2 regions of the Glaciecola punicea genome follow, and region 2 is predicted to be linked to the other one. Evidence: riboswitches for the same ligand, from Rfam matches in the RefSeq annotation. Region 2 holds a riboswitch; the other holds the start of a gene.

Region 1 (5,597 bases), on a different contig from region 2:
TGGGATTGTTGTACTTTTATGGCTTCACCGTTGATAAAAATAGTGATCATGAAATATTCTCCTGTTGGGCTTTACGCGTAGGCTCTTGCTTACTCAAGTTTGTCCAATGCTGGCAAATAGGGCATTGAGCGTCTTTATGCCGATATATTCGTCGCCAGTTGAGCGTTAATGCATTGAATATATGTAGGTATGAATCGGGTGTGTTAATTTTCAAAATATGCTTAACCGTAGTAAGTGCTTGCATACTAGCCATAATCGCAACAGTTGGGCCTAATACGCCTACACTGGCACAGCTTTGAGTTAACTCTTGAGTATTGAATACGCAGTGAACACAGCCTGCTTGAGGGTTGTTTACTGCATCGATAACCATAAGTTGACCGCTAAAGCCGCTTACTGATGCACTAATAAGCGCAATTTTTTTTTGTGCACACCAGGCATTAATTAGCTGACGTGTGGGCATGTTGTCAGTGCAATCAAGTACCGTTAACTTCTGATTTACATACGCTTTTTTAAGCATCTCATGCTCAGCCAACAGTGTTTCGGCAAATTCAAACGAAAAGCGCTCGCAGTAGGTGTTTACGCTAATATCTGTATTACTTGTGCGTAGTCGCTCACCAGCGCAGTTTACTTTTAATTTACCAATGCAGGATGCATCAAACAATATTTGCCGAGGTAAATTGGATTTTTCCACACTATCGTCATCCACTAAGTACAGGTGGCCAATTCCTACTGCGCTTAATTGCTGCGCAACATGCGTACCTAAACCGCCTATGCCGATAATAATAATATGGTGATCAAGCAAACGTTGCTGCCCTAGCTCACCAACCTCAGGTAGCAATATTTGTCGATAATACTGCACGAATTGTCTATCATTTAAGGCTTGTGTCATGTGAGCGCCTGCCACTTTTGTTGCAAAGCTTGCCAGCTTTGTCCCGGATTTTCTGTGCTTTCAATGCCTCTAACCACGGCAACATCATGTACGGCAGTTGCTTTTAACTGTGCTAAGTTTTGTAAATCAACGCCGCCTATAGCCACTAATGGCATTTTGTTTTTAAGCAACTTGCAATAACGCGACAGCTTCAACAGACCTTGAGGCTTTGAGGGCATTTGTTTGGTTGGAGTAGAAAAAATATGTCCAATGGCCAAATAACTAGGATTAAGTTGCTGTGCTAAGAGCATTTCAAAATAACCATGTGAAGATAAACCTAAGGCGAGCCCGGCATTTGCTATTTGTAGTAAATTGGCTTGCAAGACATCTTCTTGGCCTAAATGTACGCCAAAAGCACCGTGTTTGAGTGCAATCTCCCAGTGGTCGTTAATAAACACTTGTGCCTTGTATTTATGGCCTAGCGAGATTGCTTGAATAATGTCCTTTTCAATCTCATTTAGGGGTCTCTTATCAACGCTGTTATTTTTTATACGTAGTTGCACAGTACGTGCACCCGACTTAAGCACCTGCTCCAACACACTGACTGACTTTGTAACGGTATAGACGCCTAAGGGCTGGATAACCTTGGCAAAGACAAGCCCGTGGTTAATGCTTAGCGAAGCATAGTGGGGCATCAAAATTTCAGGGAAATGCACAAGATCGTGTGGCCAACCGTTGCGGCCCAGCACACCAGCTCCCTTACCCAAGCCGTAGCCGCTAGATAAACCTTGATGTACATATGCTTTAGCAATCACAATAGCGTCTAGCAAAGGATGACCAAACGCCATCGCCGTAGCAATGGCAGCAGACAAGGCGCAGCCCGTACCATGATTATGCCTAGTGTCTACTCTACTGCTTTGAAACCCAATTCGCTGGTGTGCATGAAAAACAGAGGTATGCGCAATACTTTTAGCCATTAACCAGTCGATGGCAAATGTATCAATATCAGCGCCACCGGTCACCAAAACACTTGATAAAACTGCGTTAGCAAGGCACTCAAGCGGCTCTTGGGAAGTGTTACCTTGAGCTTGTAACAACCTTGCAAGCACCTGCAGTTCAAACGCGTTAGGTGTTATCAGCGTGACGTGATTAGCCAAAGATATATAGTCGTCAACAGTGGGTGAATTATTGGCAAGGGTGAGTGATTGACCGCTGGTAGAGACCATCACCGGATCCCAAATTACAGGGATGAGTAAATCATGTTGTTGCTGATAAGGCCTTAAAGTATTGCTTAGCCAGTGGCTAATTAGTTGAAATTGTTCAGCGTTGGCCAATACCCCTATCTTAATTGCGCTAGGGGGTAAATCGTCAAGTAAGCAGTTAAGCTGATTGAGTAAGACCATTGCACAGGTAGGTGCAACATCTATAACTTGGTGAGAGTTTTGCGCGGTAATTGCGGTTACCACATTACAAGCGTGTCCGCCTAAGTCATGAATTGTTAGGCTATCGGCCTGAATACCCGCGCCTCCGCCACTGTCTGAACCGGCAATACTCCATACAATAGGTTTAGCGGGCTGTGTTCTAGCAAAAATTTTGTGCTGATTTGACATAAGCAATCTCTCATATTAAGTAAGATGAAGTTGCTTGTCTGGAGAAATGAATTGTTGAAAAGCGCCAATAAGAGTAATCGAATATAAAAATATTACTCGCGTGTTCTGGCAAAGTGGCTTTTTAAATCAAATACTGGTGTGTCCGGTATTATTAAATGCCACGCTTGTTTCCTTCGCGGGTACTAGCCCGATCAGGTTCAACGGATCCCGAATTAACGGTCTCAGCTATACAAATCACCTAGGTGAAACGTACTAGCACTCCGACAAGAAGACATAACTATAAGCATAGTAAAACAATTTCTCAAGTGCTATCTGCAGTCGTGCGATAAGTCCACAAAAAGCAGAGTTGAAAATTCCCTATGAAAACCAGAGGTTAAGAAGGGCAGGCCCCGCGTGTTTTCCCTTGGCCGTACTTCGTTTTACTTCAGATTTAACGGCTATTTACCCCTAAAACAATTAAATACATAAACAATAAGCTGTCAATTGCGCCTGCTCTACTTGATCAGTTTAATTGTTTAACAATATTATATGCATAGATGGGGTCTAGCATATTTGCCGCGATCCTATTGCTGAGGCCAATACTAGATAGTCCGGAAAGAAGTGCTAATTTGGCCTGCTCAATTGGTGAACTCATATGATACAAAGCTGCGTTTTTACGCGCATTAAGTTGAATGTTGCGGGTGCGTGGTAAACGCGTTTTTTGATAGGTTTGCAGTGCGGTTTTAGTATCGGTGCAAGCAGCCAAACAATGCGCCAAAGCATAGCTGTCTTCAATGGCCATTGCCGCGCCTTGCGCTAAAAATGGCAACATAGGGTGGCAAGCATCCCCTAAAAGCGCCACGTTTCCATCAGACCATCGGTTTAGGGGCTGTCTGGCAAACAAGGCCCATAGCGAACATTCGTCCGTAGCCTCTAATAACTCGCTTACCTCTGGATGCCAGCCAGCGAATGCGCTGCGCAGTTCACTTATATCACCATTTTCATGCCATGATTCTTTTTGCCAATCTGTACGCTCTTGTACAGCAACAAAATTGACTAAGTTGCCGGCGCGCAAATAATAACTAACAAAGTGTTTGTTTGGGCCCACCCATAAATTAGCGTTTGATTTAATCAAGCCTTTAGGCAGTTTGTTTGCTTGTACCATGCCACGCCAGGCTACTTGTCCGGTAAATTCAGAGGGTGTTTGCCCTAACATGCAAGCTTGGATATTTGACTTGATACCGTCAGCGCCTATGAGCACATCGGCGAAGAGACATTCATTGTTGTCAAATTGTACTGTTAGATTCTGTGGCGTTTGTTGGTAACTTTGGATAGTTTGACCTAAGTGAATACTTACGTTCATATTTTTGCAGGCATTATGCAAAATAGAATGTAAATCAGCGCGGTGAATATGCAGATAATGAGCGCCATATTTTTGTGTGGCGGTATCACCCAAAGGAACAGTAAAGTAAGTCTTGCCAGTTTTATAGTGGCGCATCACGGCTGAATTTGGACGAAAGGCCTTAGTTTTAATCTCGTCTGCTATACCAAGTGTTTGTAATACATGCATGGCGTTGGGACTAAGCTGTAAACCTGCACCTACTTCGTTAAGTTGCGGACTTTGTTCATAAACAAGCACCTCAAATTTGCGTTTTGCCAGCGCCAAGGCAGCACACAATCCACCAATGCCGGCACCAGCGATAACAATTTTTTTACTCAAAACAACTCCCCTATGATTATTTGTGAACAGCTATATCTGCTCAGTTACACAGAAAATAGCCAGTTCGATAGATCTTTTGATTTAACCTGAGTAAGGCTTACTAAGATGATCCATAATACCTATATTTCTCGGCTTTACTTATACTGTTTTGAAAGTGGTGACCAAAGCGCACATTTTTTCTGCGGTGCTGCAGGTTTGCTTACTTCGTTAGCTTATTTTGACTGAGTAGCTGTCACCTTGGCGCTAAAAAAAAACCGCGGCTGCAAATTAATCACAGCCGCGGCTTACAAACTAACTCAAATCAAACTAAAGATCTAAATTCATCACCTTCGCCCAAGACGCAACGAAGTCATTCACAAATCTTTCTTGCGACGTATCAAAAGCATACACTTCGGCTACTGCACGTAATTCAGAGTTAGAACCAAAAATAAGGTCGACCGAGGTTGCTGTCCATTTCAATTCTTCAGATTTACGATCAAAGCCTTCATACAAACCATCGGTAGCAGATTTTCTCCACACGGTAGACATGTCAAGCAAATTCACAAAGAAATCATTATTAAGTGTACCTGGTTGATCAGTTAATACGCCATGCGCAGATTGTTCATAATTTGCATTTAAGGCACGTAAGCCACCTATTAAAGCGGTCATCTGTGGCACGCTTAGGTCTAATTGGTCTGCGCGGTCAATTAACATTTCTGTAGGCGAACGTTCATAGCTTTCTTGTGCTACAAAATAATTTCGAAACCCGTCAGCATTCAGTTCAAGCAGGCTAAACGAATTAACGTCAGTTTGTGCTTGAGTTGCATCACCTCTGCCTGGCATGAAGGGTACTGAAACAGCATAACCAGCGTCTTTTGCGGCTTTTTCTATTGCTGCTGAGCCACCTAGTACTATTAAATCGGCCAATGATACATGCTTTCGCTTCGACGAGCCGCTATTAAAGTCGCTTTGTATAGTGCTCAATACCTTGAGTACTTTAGCTAGTTCTTGCGGGTTGTTTATCGGCCAATCCTTTTGTGGGGCTAGCGCTATACGAGCACCATTGGCACCGCCGCGCATATCAGAAGCGCGATAGCTAGCGGCCGAGGCCCATGCTACACGCACAAGTTCTGATATAGTCAAATCAGCGCTAAGTATGTCTTTCTTAAGTTGATTAATGTGCGAATTGCTAAGCGTAGACTTAGTGTCTTCGGCAATAGGATCTTGCCAAATTTTGATACCCTTAGGCACTTCATTGCCCAAGAAATTTCTAGAAGGTCCCATATCTCTGTGCGTTAGTTTGTACCACGCTTTTGCAAAGGCTAAGCGATATTCTTCTGGGTCTGCCAAAAAGCGTTCAGCAATTTTACGATAATCAGGATCAAATTTTAAGGCTAAATCGGCGGTGGTCATTACTGGCGGATTAAATTTACCTTTAATG
Region 2 (5,597 bases):
ATTTTGAGAATGGATAAGCGATCTTTTTCTTTCTTCAAAGGTTTAGGCGACATAGTCCTTTCCCTGACGGTACACACTTTGCCAATGCATTAGACCTCTTAATGCGAGCACAAGGTAAATGAGCATAAGTACTGTCGTTAAGTATAAGCCTCTGTCGTATAAAAGCACCATGCTCACGACGTTAATAATGCTCCAATAAATCCAATTTTCTAACTTTTTAGTGACCGTTAAATAAGTAGTAATGAGCGAAAATACGGTCAGGGTAATGTCGAGTAGTACAAGCTCATAGTTAAGAAATTGAATCGCAATAAAAAAAATAACGGTGCTTGTTACGGCGCCAAACAGTAGGACACTAACATGATTGTGCCAGTTCATACGCGAAATGCTAACTTTTTTATCTCCGCTTCTGCCCCAATAAATAAATCCCCACACCGCCACTGCCATGTAGTAGACATTTAATATCATTTGAAAAAAAAGCGTAACATCCCAGTAAATATAGGCGTATAAGCATGTGCTTATAAACCCAGCAGGCCAACACCAAAGAGACTCTTGAGCGGCCAACCAAACATACACCACCGCTAACAAGACAGCGAAAACCTCGCTTATACTTTGCTGCTGCCACTGTTGCGAAACGGCTTCAAAAAATGCCAATGTCAGGATAAGTTCATATGCGTGGCATTTAGAAACTTACATACAAAAACAGCCTGCCCGACTTGTTCAAACGTGGTTTTCATTTCGGTTTGTATCACCTTCATTACATACGCAAACTCGCCGCTCACCAAGGTAGAAGTGTGGCTTGTTTGCACGTGTAAATGCTGATCGGTGTTTAATCTATCTATAAAATCTTTGATGTAGGGCACATACTCTTGATGCAGCGGATAAAGAGAAATTTCAACGCCTAACTGCAGGGTGTTCTCATTCATAAGTTTTCTCATGTAAAGTTGTGTTAGTGTCAGTTCATCTTTGCTGTCAATTATGTATAGTCGCCTTTATATCTAATCGCAGTAAGATATAAAGGCGTCATAGAGGCGTCATAGCACAGTGTTAAGCCTACTCCCAATCATAGTTAAACGTTACGCCTATTTGGCGAGGTTGGCCAAACTGAAAATACGGGCCGTTAGTGCTGTAGCCGTCACGTGGATCATTAGGGAAGCTACCAAAGCCGCGCGTCACAATCGCCTTGTCGGTCACGTTTTTTACCCACAGCTTGAAAGAGTATGCGTGCTTTCCCATTGCCCGCCAGGTTAGTTCAGAGTTAATGACAGTGGTAGAAGGTGCGCGCACATCATGGTTTATACCTAATCTAAAATCATCTTTTACGTCTATATCTACAAACCAGTTTACGCTATTTGAGAGCTGCCAGTTAGACGCCAGATAGGCAGTGTATTTAGGCGCATGCGCCTGTTGCTGAATGCCCACAAACTCGCCATTTTCTTTTGTATAACCCCCAAATGTAGCATCTAGGTAACCTACATTAGTTTGTAAATACCAGTTTCCTGCAATATCCCACGTACCTGAAAATTCAAAGCCTTTATTCGTGCCCGTGTCAGCATTGCCAATGGCGTCGGCGAATGAACTTGCGCCTGTATCGTCAATCGCAAAAAGGACAGAGTCGCTAACCTGCGCGTCGTCTCTTTGCATGTAAAAGAACGTTAAATTAAGAGTGGCCAAGCCGTCATAGGCGCGGCCTTTTACCCCTATCTCGTAGTTCATATTATATTCTGGGTCAAATGTACGGCTATCAGCGGCAAGTCGGGCATCTATATTATAACCTGCAGCTTTATAACCGCGCGAAATACTGGCAAAAACTAAGTTCTCACCTAACTGGTAGTCAAGCGCAAGCGAAGCTGCCACCAAGGTGTCACTTATGTTTGAGCTGCCGACTGCATCTGCAAAGTCAGTATTGAAACGCTCGACCCGCCCTGCACTGGTAATGTTTGTTTTGTCGTTAAGCACATGCACGTACTGACCAAAGACTGATTGATTAGAGCGCTCATAAGTACTCAAGTAATCACTTTCAAAAAAAGTATTCTGGCGTAATAAATCTTCATCGCTATCGGTAATATTAGCGCCAAGTAAGTAGCTGTTTTGCCCTCTTGCAATTGTACTTGCAAGCTTTATATCAAGTCCGGTTCTTTTTATATCACGCTGATAAAAATCAAATGACGAATAGCCATCAGGGTGTATTCCGACAAATGTCCAATCTTCATCAAAACCGTATTCGGTTTGCGCATCTAACAAATAAGCACTGACCTGTAGTTTGTGTTGGTCAAATCGGTAGTTATATTTTAAGCTGCCTGCGCTAGCATCCACCCTGTCAAAACCAGGTTTGTCTGCAAGCGTTGAGGCATTGTCAAGCGAAAAAATGTCATAGCCGTTGTCTATATCAAAAGTGAACGCGCTTATATCTAAGCTGCTAACGGCATTGAGGGCAACGCTGGTAATAATAGACGCGGTGGTTTCGTCAATGCGATTGGTGTCGTCTGTGTTTAAAAAAGCGTTTTTGATAAAACCATCGCTTTTAGTCTGTTGTATAGAGACTCTTGTAGATATATTGTTTGATAAGGCATTTGAGTAAGTGCCGGCGAGCCGAGACTCGTTAAATTGCCCGTAACTGATATTAACATTGGCAAATAAATCATCGCTTGGCGCGTTGCTCACTAGCTTCACTATACCACCAATGCTATTTGCGCCGCTGGCAACTGACTGTGGTCCAGACAACACTTCTATCTGCCTTATATCATTAACGGTCGCTAAGCCGCCAATGCCGGAAATATCGATGTCGTTTAGAAACAAACCAATCGACGGGTTAATCGGCTCAGCGAACTGCGAACGTTCGCCTATGCCTCTAATTTGCAAAAACTTGCCACGTGAAGCGCCACTCGAAAAATTCAAGTTGGGCACCATGCCAATAATATCTTGAATGTGCCTCGCTTGGCGTGAGTTAATAGCGGCCTCACCTATAACAAAGGCACTGGCGGGTAGTTCAGATAAATCTCGCTGCGATAAATCAGCCGTAACCACAATTCGTTCAACTGACGTTAAATCATCACGGCCTGCTTGTGAACTATCGTTACCCTCGATTACTTGCATAGCATGAAGGCTAGACGCATATAAAAGGCTGCAAGAAATAGCAATTGGCGTGAGTAATAATGAAACTTTTTTTGATGTCTTATACATGTATGGATCTCTTCAAGAATACGAAAAGATCCGGCAACCGTGGCATTGAGAAGGTAAGTAATTGACCATTCCTACGCCGGTACTAACCGGATCAGGTAACTAAGGGTTCTCTTAATGAATCTCAGCGAATTAACGCACCCCTTGGTTCAACATAAGTATGAGGTAAACATAAACCTAAGTTTATTAGTTAAAAATCACACTCGCGCAGAGAATAGCAAGAATCAGGCAATAATCAATGCCTGTTTACGCATTGTTACTAAAATTTTAGCGATTTATTGCCAAGTGAGTTAATCTCAACAAATATAGTATGAACTCAACTTTCTGGATTATCGTGACTATGTTAAAAAATGATGCCGAATAAAGAAGCATTCACAAAATGGCTTAGCGTAAAAAAGACGGGCTTTCACCATAGGCAGTTCTTACTTTTATCATTGCCTTTAGATGAAGCAATGTTTTTCCTAGAGGCTGTAGTGGCAGATTATAAAGACAGCTCTGTTGTTTCAAATAACTTATGCATAAGCCATGTGAAACACATCCCTTTAACTCGCTACCAAGACTATTTGGGACAGCAAACCAACTCTCTTATTTTTGATGCCAGAAATGGGTTTCACTTAAATGCGCTGTATGCAAGCGCTGGCATGGTTCAGGCAGGCGGAATTATTGTGGTGCTGCTGGCATCTGAAAGCTCATATAAGCCAAATTTAGGCCCACTAAAGTTTAGCTATGGGTATACACCTAAAACATCATATTTCACTGACGTTTTTATACGACACGTTAAAAAAAACAATGGAGCTTACGTAGATCCCACGCACTCGTTTTTTCCAAGTAGTGCCATATCATCTCCTTTGAAGCAAGCAATTGAACACGAAACACAAACAAATCAGCAAGACTGGCAACTATCAAAAGACCAGACTGATATCGAAACCAAAATAACGCAAAGGATCAACGCTAAAGCATCCACGGGGTCAGTTTCAATTATTCTTGGCCCACGCGGAAGGGGCAAGTCTACGTTGATAGGTCATATTGCAAGTAGATTATCCGCTAAGGTAAATAACCAGAATACCCCTGTCGTGGTCAGTGCATTAAAGAAACGTCAATTACAGCGTTTTTACGACGTGAACACAGCGAGCCAAGCTCCTTACGAAGCGAACCGTAATGCACCTTTAGAAAAACATGCTATTCAAAAAAATGAAATTAAATTCTACGCGATGGATGAGATCACCGCACTTGCCCCGCCCCATTCCATAGTGATTATTGATGAATTAGCGTCGATCGCGCCGGCGCTGCTTAAGCGTACTATTTCTCATTTTTCACACTGCATACTTACTGGCACTACAGACGGTTATGAGGGTAGCGGCAATGGCTTTATACATAGAGTATTGCCTTACTTAGTCTCCCATAAAAATACGCACGTATACACCTTAAGCAAACCGTTTAGGTGGCTAAAAGGAGACACCGTAGAAACGTGTTTACACTCACTGCTTGGTTATATGCCAAATATGGGATCATCGACAAGAACCGCACACACAACTGATAAATCCTTACAGAGCAAGATAAATAAAGATGTTTTACATGATGTACAATTTGAAATCATAGACAAAACAATATTGGTCAAAAGCAATAAGCTTTATGCTCAAATATTTACATTGCTTAGCGACGCCCATTATCAAACCACCCCTAACGATATTGTAAGAACCTTAGATGCTAATGACTGCATAATAGCAATCGCCTATAAAAACAGCTCCCATATCAATAAGGCCAATCGTCAAGTGCTAGGCGTAGCCATTTTGTTTGAAGAGGGAGGGGAACTCCTTTCATCACTAAAGCATGACATAAGTCTTGGTAAAAGAAGGGTGCAAGGACATTTGAGTCCTCAGGCACTGTCACTCTACTTATTAGATTCTGATTTGTGTGAACTGAAGTATTTACGCATCAACAGAATTGCAGTCAAGCAGGCGCATAAACGACTTAACATAGGCACTAATCTGCTGCAGTTTTGTGAACAATACGCGCATTCTACAAACGTTGACTGTGTTAGTGTATCTTATGGTTTTACTTCTTCTCTATATTCGTTTTGGCTAAAAAATGACTTTACAATGGCTAAGCTTGGACATCGTATTGATACTGCTAGTGGAACCTGCAGCCTATTAATGCTTAAACCATTGCGTGATATCCCTAAATTGAGCAAAAGTTTACTGCAGTTTCGCTTACAAATAGAACGACAGTACTTACGCGAAACGCATAAACGCTTACACACTTTATATCAAAGCATATATCAAACCTTTAAAGCGGATTTTATGTTTACCGATACAGTGCATAAGCAATTTGTCAATAAAGCGCTTAAACGCTACTTAGCAAAAGATATAAATTTAGAAAAAATAGCGCCTATCTTGCTATGGTTGTTAACACACGACGAT

Evidence for each region. Region 2 has a riboswitch for thiamine pyrophosphate ahead of BAE46_RS12655 (TonB-dependent receptor). Riboswitches for the same ligand answer to the same signal wherever they lie in the genome.
Region 1: it holds a riboswitch for thiamine pyrophosphate, as region 2 does, so the genes downstream of both, BAE46_RS07075 (bifunctional hydroxymethylpyrimidine kinase/phosphomethylpyrimidine kinase) here and BAE46_RS12655 (TonB-dependent receptor) in region 2, are expected to answer to the same signal.

Annotation. Positions count from the first base shown of each region.
Region 1 is NZ_LZXY01000004.1:250,099-255,695, forward strand. It holds gene thiS (sulfur carrier protein ThiS) at 1-50, opposite strand, end outside; gene BAE46_RS07070 (HesA/MoeB/ThiF family protein) at 47-889, opposite strand; gene BAE46_RS07075 (bifunctional hydroxymethylpyrimidine kinase/phosphomethylpyrimidine kinase) at 886-2,478, opposite strand; TPP riboswitch at 2,630-2,751, opposite strand; gene BAE46_RS07080 (FAD-dependent monooxygenase) at 2,981-4,177, opposite strand; gene katG (catalase/peroxidase HPI) at 4,484-5,597, opposite strand, start outside.
Region 2 is NZ_LZXY01000012.1:50,224-55,820, reverse strand. It holds gene BAE46_RS12670 (phosphotransferase) at 1-53, opposite strand, end outside; gene pnuC (nicotinamide riboside transporter PnuC) at 43-651, opposite strand; gene BAE46_RS12660 (YkoF family thiamine/hydroxymethylpyrimidine-binding protein) at 654-908, opposite strand; gene BAE46_RS12655 (TonB-dependent receptor) at 1,051-3,180, opposite strand; TPP riboswitch at 3,232-3,332, opposite strand; gene BAE46_RS12650 (tRNA(Met) cytidine acetyltransferase TmcA domain-containing protein) at 3,528-5,597, shown strand, end outside.